Regions from separate parts of the Kurthia populi genome, predicted to be linked through region 2. Evidence: riboswitches for the same ligand, from Rfam matches in the RefSeq annotation. Region 2 holds a riboswitch; the other holds the start of a gene.
The links. Region 2 has a riboswitch for FMN ahead of ribE (riboflavin synthase). Riboswitches for the same ligand answer to the same signal wherever they lie in the genome.
Positions count from the first base shown of each region.

Region 1: another riboswitch for FMN. It lies ahead of ACFSY7_RS06100 (ECF transporter S component); the one in region 2 lies ahead of ribE (riboflavin synthase).

Region 1 covers NZ_JBHUOR010000033.1:37,657-42,089, reverse strand. The annotation lists gene ACFSY7_RS06115 (LysR family transcriptional regulator) at 1-804, shown strand, start outside; gene ACFSY7_RS06110 (biotin transporter BioY) at 924-1,478, shown strand; gene ACFSY7_RS06105 (hypothetical protein) at 1,625-1,843, opposite strand; gene ACFSY7_RS06100 (ECF transporter S component) at 1,898-2,482, opposite strand; FMN riboswitch at 2,658-2,791, opposite strand; gene ACFSY7_RS06095 (GNAT family N-acetyltransferase) at 2,956-3,339, shown strand; gene ACFSY7_RS06090 (ATP-binding protein) at 3,363-4,433, opposite strand, start outside.
Region 2 covers NZ_JBHUOR010000136.1:36,585-41,017, forward strand. The annotation lists gene ACFSY7_RS17200 (hypothetical protein) at 1-519, opposite strand, end outside; gene ACFSY7_RS17205 (hypothetical protein) at 552-1,340, opposite strand; FMN riboswitch at 1,604-1,719, shown strand; FMN riboswitch at 1,834-1,949, shown strand; gene ribE (riboflavin synthase) at 2,114-2,743, shown strand; gene ribB (3,4-dihydroxy-2-butanone-4-phosphate synthase) at 2,755-3,375, shown strand; gene ribH (6,7-dimethyl-8-ribityllumazine synthase) at 3,368-3,835, shown strand; gene ACFSY7_RS17225 (hypothetical protein) at 4,193-4,433, shown strand, end outside.

The DNA.
Region 1 (4,433 bases), on a different contig from region 2:
CCTGCGCTTAGTCGCTCGATTGCGAGATTGGAGGATGAGCTTGGCGTCCCACTATTTGAACGACAAGGACGCTCGATTCATTTAAATCGCTACGGGGAGCTATTTGAGCATCGTGTAGAACGTATTTTAAATGAATATCAATTAGGCTTAAAGGAACTACAGCAACTAGTCGATCCAAATCATGGCGAAATTTCTCTTGGCTTCTTACACACACTCGGGACAAATATTGTGCCGGATTTAATTCGTCTTTTCAGAACGAAGCATCCAGATATTCATTTTTCATTGAAGCAAAACTATACACATTTACAATTGAAGCATTTATTATCAGGCGATTTAGATTTATGCTTAATGGCGAAAATGGACGTGCCAAAACCAATTCACTGGACCGAATTATGGCGCGATGAATTATTCGCCATCGTCCCAAGCGACCATCCATTATCCAAGCGTTCAAGCATTACAATTCACGAGCTTGCGAATGAATCCTTTATTTTAATGAAACCTGGCTATGCCTTACGCCTACAAGCAGATCATTTATTCGAGCAAGCGAAGTTTCAGCCGCATATTACATTTGAAGGCGATGAAGTGTCGACGGTGGCTGGCTTTGTTATTGCAGGTCTTGGCGTTTCGATTTTACCGGATGGCCTTGAAATTAACCAAAAAGGCATTTCAAAGCTTCATATTACAGGCATGAATGCTGAGCGAATTATCGGTATGGCTTGGTCTGAGGGGCGTTATTTGTCTCCTGCGGCAAAAGCGTTCCAACAATTTATTTTTGATTATTTCGATAAACAGCAGCCATCTTAAAAAAAGAGTTCAACTACGATGTAGTTGAACTCTTTTTAGTAAACCTATAATAAAAAAAGGTTGACGAAAATGTTCTCTTTCGCTATGATAAAGTCATTCCAAACGAAGGGGTGTCGTTTATGCAACATCATAAATTAAAAATGTGGATTGTTTCCGCACTATTTGCCGCCATTATTGCGATTTTCGCACAGCTGACGATTCCGTTACCATTAATTCCGATTACCGGCCAAACATTAGCCGTCGGATTAGCGGTCACAATTCTAGGCCTACGCTATGGCACATTATCCGTACTACTTTACATATTACTTGGTGCTATCGGCTTGCCGGTCTTTAGCGGTATGACTGGAGGCATTGGCATTATTTTAGGGCCAACAGGTGGCTATATTGCCGGCTTTATCGTGCAAGCACTGGCGATGGGACTTTACTTTAAAAAGTTTGGTTATTCAAAAGCACAGGCCATTATCGCTAATATTTTAGGTATGGTTATTACACTCGCCTTTGGGACAGCTTGGCTAAAAGTACTGGCAGATTTAACATGGATGAAAGCCGTACTGTCAGGCACGGTACCATTTATCATTGTAGGCTTACTAAAAGCCGTTATTGCCGGCTGGGTGGGCGCGATTGTACGTGAACGCTTAGTAAAAATCCGTTTGCTTGAAACGAAAACGGTTTAATACAAAAGAGGCTGGGACATATGTATACAAACAACCGTTCATATGAGCATAAGAAAAACCGGAATTGCGCGGTAGCGCGGTTCCGGTTTTTCGTTGCGAACACTAAAAAAGGAAAATGTTGTGTTTTGTCCCAGCCTCGTTTTTCGTTACACTAATTTTAAAAAGAAAAGCGCTAGCGCTAACACCATGAAGGCAATGGTAATGAAACGATAATGCTTTATCCATGCCTCTACCGCTAAAAAGAGCAGCACAACAAAGACGATCCATTCAATCGATTGAGTAATAAGCGGTTTTTCTAAAAACACATCAACAACAATAAAAAGAATAAGTCCCACTAGTAAACTATAGCGTATACCGGTTACCAAGCGAATTCCCCCATTATGTAAAAAAGAGAGCCGTAGTAACGACTCTCTTTTTGATTATTTACTTAAGTGCAAGCGTTGTTGTTTTTCAATCCATGTGTGTAACACTTTAAATAACACCATGACAACAACTGTTAGGATAACACCTTTTAAAATATTAAATGGTAAAATCCCAATTGCGATTGATTTCACTAAAACAGCACCTGTATCAACAGGCATGTTTAGGAAATAGTTGTACATCGGCATAAATACGAAGTAATTTAGTAAGCTCATGCCTACTGCCATTGTTACTGTTCCTGTCACTAAACCGAATGTTAAACCCTTTCTCGATTTCATACGACGTTGGATGAAGTACACTGGCATGATGAATAATAACGTTGTTACAAAGTTTGCGATATGTCCAACTGGTACACCTGTTGGGCTTCCTTGCATAAACCAATTGATGACATTTTTAAAGAACGCAACGCCAATACCGGCTACGGGTCCTAATGTAACGGTTGCAAGCAATGCTGGCACGTCACTAAAATCAATTTGCAAAAAGGCTGGAAACGGTGGTAGTGGGAATTGGAACAGCATGAGTAATGCTGCGATTGCTGACAGCATCCCAACAGCTGTCATTTTTTGTAATTTCGTGTTTTTCATTTGTCAAAGCACTCCTTTTGTGCGATTCACTTCACAAAAAGGAAAGATGCAGCTTACTTACTTGTAGTTGCCATTTATAAAAGAAAACCCTTATGTGCAGTCGCAACATAAGGGAGAATAAGGCATCGTCAAATAAGCGACTTAATAAGCAAAATTGCTCGTTTAAGTGCTGTACCTTCACCTTCTCCCATCCAGACTATACTGTCGGCTCCAGAGTCTCACTGAATCAGCGTTTTACGGCTCGCGGGCTTTAAACAATACTGTTTATTTACCGCCGGTCGGGAATTACACCCTGCCCCGAAGATGAATCATATTATTATTTTTTACACTTTTATCATACATAACAACTTGGAATTTGTAAAGTGCAACTACTTTAAATTCGAGATAATTTTTTTTAAGACTTAAACTTTCGGGTATACCTTGCGCGAGGTAATTGAATAAACCCGTTTATTTCAATCGGAGAAAATAGTGCCATGCGTGAGGCTATTCACCAAAAATTACGTGCGCATAATGATCACTTTATTGACCGAAGCGCACAGCGTGACTTTACAATTACAATTTGCGACAACGAACAGCTCATTGCCGGGCTTGCGGGCGAGATTTTCGGTCAGTGGATGCTAATTGTTTATTTAATCGTTGATGAATATTACCGCAAAAAAGGATATGGTGAAACGCTTTTAGTAGAAGCGGAAGCGCTGGCACGTCAAAAGAGCTGTCAGTTTATGGCGCTATCGACATTCGACTTTCAAGGACCGCATTATTATACGAAATTCAGCTTTAAGGAAGTGTATGTACGGCGACATTTCCCACAGACTGGCTCTGAGCATTTAAAAAAAATTATAAAAAAACACGGGTAGCGATTTTGTCGCTACTCGTGTTTTTATATTTGCTCTAATGGTAAATAGAATATAAATGTCGTGCCTACATCGACCGTACTTTCAACTAAAATACGACCTTTATGTGCTTCGACAATATTACGTGCAATGGCAAGCCCAAGTCCTGTGCCCGCCTTGCCGCGTGTACGTGCTTTATCCGCCTTATAAAAGCGCTCAAAGACATACGGCAAGTCCTCTTTTGGAATTCCTGCCCCGTCATCTTGCACGCGAATACGCGCAAAGTTCACTTGCTGGTCAACAAGCACCTTCACATGCCCACCATTTGGCGTGTGGCGAATAGCATTATCGATTAAATTCGTCAGCACCTGCTCAATGCGGTCTTGGTCGACAAGTAGCGTCGCCTCATTCGTAAACGTAGATTCAAACGATACATCAATATTTTTTTCACGACCACGCTGCACAAATTTTTGCGTAATACGCTCAAAGGTTGGATTGATTGGGAAAACATCTTCATATAATGTAATATTCCCTGATTCCATACGTGCTAAGTCCAGTAAATCATTTACAAGACGGCCCATGCGCTGTGATTCATCGTAAATAATACGGATGATTTCCTTTTGCTCTTGCTCATCTTGCACGATGTCATCAACGATTGCCTCTGCATAGCCTTGTAACATCGAAATCGGTGTTCGTAGCTCATGCGATACATTGGCAATAAAATCGGAACGCAGTTTTTCAAGGCGATGCTCTTCCGTTTGATCACGAATGACCGCTACCGCGCCGCGTACCTTATTGCTCGCACTATAAAGAGGACTAATTGAAATGATGTAATACACGCTATCAATTTCAAGCTCCTCTTCTAACTGCTCCTCAAGCTCAAGCACATGGTCAAGCATATGATAGATTTCAATTGGTAGTGGCTTTTCACTATCGCTGCCTTTATTTAGGAACCAATCTTGTAGCAATAGCTCCGCTGGTGGATTGCTTAATAACACAGTACGGTCCTTATTAAACGTAATTACCGCATCGGTCATTGACGTCAAAATACTTGAGAGTTGTTCTTTCTCCTGATTAATGACTTCAACATGATGTTTTAGCTGACGACCCATTTGGTT
Region 2 (4,433 bases):
GATTTTTCCGCGATTTTTTACATAGTAGGAAATGGTATTTTCACCGTATCGCTTCTCCCAAATTTTAATCGCATTTTTGTACGTGCCATTTTGTGTTTTCACCGTTGATTTTGTAGAGAGAATTTTGTATGGGTTCTCGCTAAAATCGCTCCCTTGTAATTTCCCAGTTTGGTTTTTACGAACAGTAGGTGGAAGTAGGTCCCAAAATTTGAAGCTGCCATATTCAAAATTATGCTTTGAGCCACCAGCTGCTGTCAGTCCATATTTTTTGTCGTAAGAATAATCAGTGTAAACATCACCTTGCGTTAAATCTTGCCAAGCGCCCTTCATTGGCCCTGTTTTTACTAATTTGTCACGCCAAATATGAAGTTGATTGCCTTTTTTATCATATTCCTTATAAAAATATTGTGAGTAATTTGTTGATGGTTGATAAGCTTTCGTGCTAATCGCTGCAGAAGCAGTAGTTGTCGGTAATAAAAGAGCAGCAGTAGTTGCTGCGATGATACAAAGTTTTTTCATATCAATGCCTCCTTACAATTTAATATAGAATTTCATAAATACACTCGGTATTTTTCATCAATACCATACTTTTCTTGAAGGATATTACATGCCTTAGCATTTGAAGCTGCGTTTAATTTTTCCACTTCTGTATTTACTTCAGCTTCCTTTTGATACATTTCTTCTGATTTTTTTTCAGTAGTAGAAGCGAAAATTAAGCTACCAATTGCCAGCGCAGGTGCAATTGCAATGCCACCTAAGACCATAGTTCCTCCAGCAATTCCTAAACCACCAGTGGCTAAAGATCCTCCCCCTAAGAACGCTAGTGTAGCATTTTGTGCGGCAATGCCACTTAATGATGGGATGGCTGTACCAGTAGAAGCGGCAGCAAATGTAGTCGTGGCACCTACAGCCCCCATTGCAGCTAATCCACTTCCTGCGAGAGAAGCTACACCAGCAGTTAATACTTGTCCAGCTTGGATTACTTGCTTTTCAATATTTAAGACAAACGAATCTAAAACCTTGCTAGAAACAAAATTATCTATAACTGTTTCTCCTTTAAAGTTAATATTTTTAATTTGTTTGAATGAATTTACAAAGTCTTTCATCGTTGTATCTAAAATTTCTAATTTTAACTTTCCATAGTCTTCAAATTGACGATTCGTATCATCTCGATTTTCTTCAAATTTTTTATAAGCAGTCTTATATTTTCTTTCTAAATTTTCAGCTAGCTCTTTCGTTTCTTTCATATTTTGGAATGAATCATATCCTTTTTTACCGGCAACAGCTGTTGATGCTGCAACAGCTCCTGCAACAATTAGTGGAATAAATGGTAATATCATAGTCTAAAATACTCTTTTATATTTATGGTTATTTTTATCTATAATACCATATTTTTTAAATGAAATAAACTAATTAATAAATAAAATGGTTTAAAAAATAGAGAGCGTAAAATAATTTGCATTTATAGGTCAAATTGTTTTAGAAAATCGTACTAAAAAATAAAATATAGATTTTAGGAAAAAATAAGACCTTAATTTTCTGAATTTTTATTTTTAGTAGTCAAATGAAAAAATTAATGCTACAATCAATCCCATAAATGAATAACTTCCTTCGGGGTAGGGTGCAATTCCCAATCGGCGGTTATAGCCCGCGAGCTTTCGAGCAGGATTCGGTGAAATTCCGGAGCCGACAGTATAGTCTGGATGAGAGAAGGAATCGATGCATGACGATGGTGCGCAGCAGCGTTTCACTATGGTTTATTTGAGCATCGTAAAATGTAAACCCCGCTTGGTTAGAATACCAGACGGGATTTTTAAATTTTAAAACTACATAGCAATTCTTCGGGGTAGGGTGCAATTCCCAATCGGCGGTTATAGCCCGCGAGCTTTCGAGCAGGATCTGGTGGAACTCCAGGGCCGACAGTATAGTCTGGATGAGAGAAGAATGCGCAGAAAAAGCGTACAATTGTACGCTTGTTTGTCGACGCATAAATCAAGGAACCCCGCTATTACGTGAGGTTCCTTTTTTAAATGCCCAAAAGTTTGTTCGTAGTACCCCTCTATTCATTTATCCGATAAAACCAATTTATTTGGTTTAGAAAGGAGAATGAGCGATGTTTACAGGAATTATCGAAGAAGTTGGGACCGTGCAAAAAGTTTCTAGACAGCAACAAGCATTAGCATTAACGATTTCGGCAAAGATAGTGTTAGAGGATGTGCATATTGGCGATAGTATTGCAGTCAATGGTGTATGTCTAACGGTGACAGCTTTTACATCAATAGCCTTTACAGCAGATGTCATGCCGGAAACCTTTCATGCAACAAGTCTTGCAAAGCTAGCATCGGGTGATGGTGTTAACTTAGAACGTGCCATGCAGGCAAATGGTCGATTTGGTGGTCATATTGTCTCGGGTCATGTTGATGGTACCGCAACCATTGCGAAGAAACGTACAGTATCAAATGCCGTTTATATTGATTTACGAATGGATGCTGAACTGACACATTACTGTATTCCAAAGGGCTCGATTACAATCGATGGTACAAGTCTAACGGTTTTTGATGTTCGTGAAAACAGAATTACGGTATCACTTATTCCTCACACCTATGCGGAAACGATTTTTAGCAAAAAGCGAGAAGGTGCTATTGTTAATGTTGAAAATGATGTAATTGCAAAATACGTCGAAAAACTGACAGCTAAACAGAAGCCATTAACACGCGATTTTTTAGCGCATCATGGCTATTAGGAGGGAACGACATGCTACATACAATTGATGAGGCACTTGAACAATTACTAAAAGGTAACATGATTATTGTTGTTGATGATGAGGATCGTGAAAATGAAGGCGATTTTGTTGCATTGGCAGACTATGTGACTCCAGATACAATCAATGCGATGGCTACATACGGTAAAGGTTTGATTTGTACGCCAATTTCGACATCGATTGCTCAAAAACTAAAACTTACACCAATGGTTACGAATAATACAGACAATCATGGTACTGCTTTTACAGTAAGTATTGATTATAAAGAAACCGAAACAGGGATTAGTGCATTTGAACGTGCGCTAACAATTGAAAAAATGATTAGTAGTGATGAGCCAACAGATTTCCGTCGTCCTGGCCATATTTTTCCGCTCATTGCAAAAGATGGCGGAGTGTTAGAACGCCGCGGTCATACTGAAGCAGCCGTTGAATTAGCGAAGCTTGCAGGTGTGAAGGAAGCCGGCATTATTTGTGAAATCATGAGTGCAGATGGTCATATGGCACGCCTGCCAGAGCTTGAACGCATTTCAAGAATGATGAACTGTCCATTAATTTCTATTGAGCAATTAGTCGAATATGTAAAACAACAAAAGGAGCTGGTTACACATGGGTAAAACAATCGAAGCACAATTAGTAGGTACAGGATTAAAAATCGGAATCGTTGTTGGTCGTTTCAATGAATTTATTAATTCAAAATTAGTTGATGGGGCAATGGACGGGCTTTTACGTCATGGTGTTGAAGATAAAGATATTGACACGGTATGGGTGCCAGGAGCATTTGAAGTGCCGTTTATTGCAAAAAAATTAGCAGAAAAAGGCGAGTATGATGCAGTAATTGGCTTAGGTACGGTTATTCGTGGCTCTACAACACATTATGATTATGTATGTAATGAAGCAGCAAAAGGTATTGCGCAAGTTGGATTACAAACTGGTATACCCGTTATTTTTGGTATTGTGACAACAGAATCGATTGAACAAGCAATTGAACGTTCGGGCACAAAAGCTGGTAATAAGGGATATGATGCGGCAATATCTGCAATTGAAATGGCAAACTTAACAACATTATTAAAATAATATAATTCTTGTTACGTTTAATAGCTAATTAAAGATATACGTCAAAAGAATGGATGCAATAATCTAAGTTTAGAAAATTGACTATATAATATAATAGAAGAAACACAAAAAAACGGGCATTGTAATATGAATGTCCGTTTTTGTCTTCTTTGTATTCCTTTAAAATCTCTTAGAACTTAGTAAGCAAATAAAAAATAAAAGCTAGTAATAGTTTTGCTGTGAAGAATTATTATATGAAAGAAAATAAAGGAAAGAGCTCTAAAGACAAGACTACAAACATATTGAAGTGTTCTATTATGTAAAAAAATTTCCATCATGTATAATGAAAACAATATCAAATGAATTGGAGGTAGTCATATGGAATATTATTCATTACAACATTTACTAGAGAATACGGAAGTTTGCTTGATGAACCGAGAAACCGGGGACAAGTACGATACGTGGTCGACAGAAGTTGAAATTGATTTAACGAGTTTAGGTATCCGAGCGGAGCATTTTGAAATTACACAGTTTGATATCGACATCGTACATAATAAGGAGCGTGATACAACGTTTTTTATTAATGCGACGCCATATGGCACCGATGATTATGAAATCT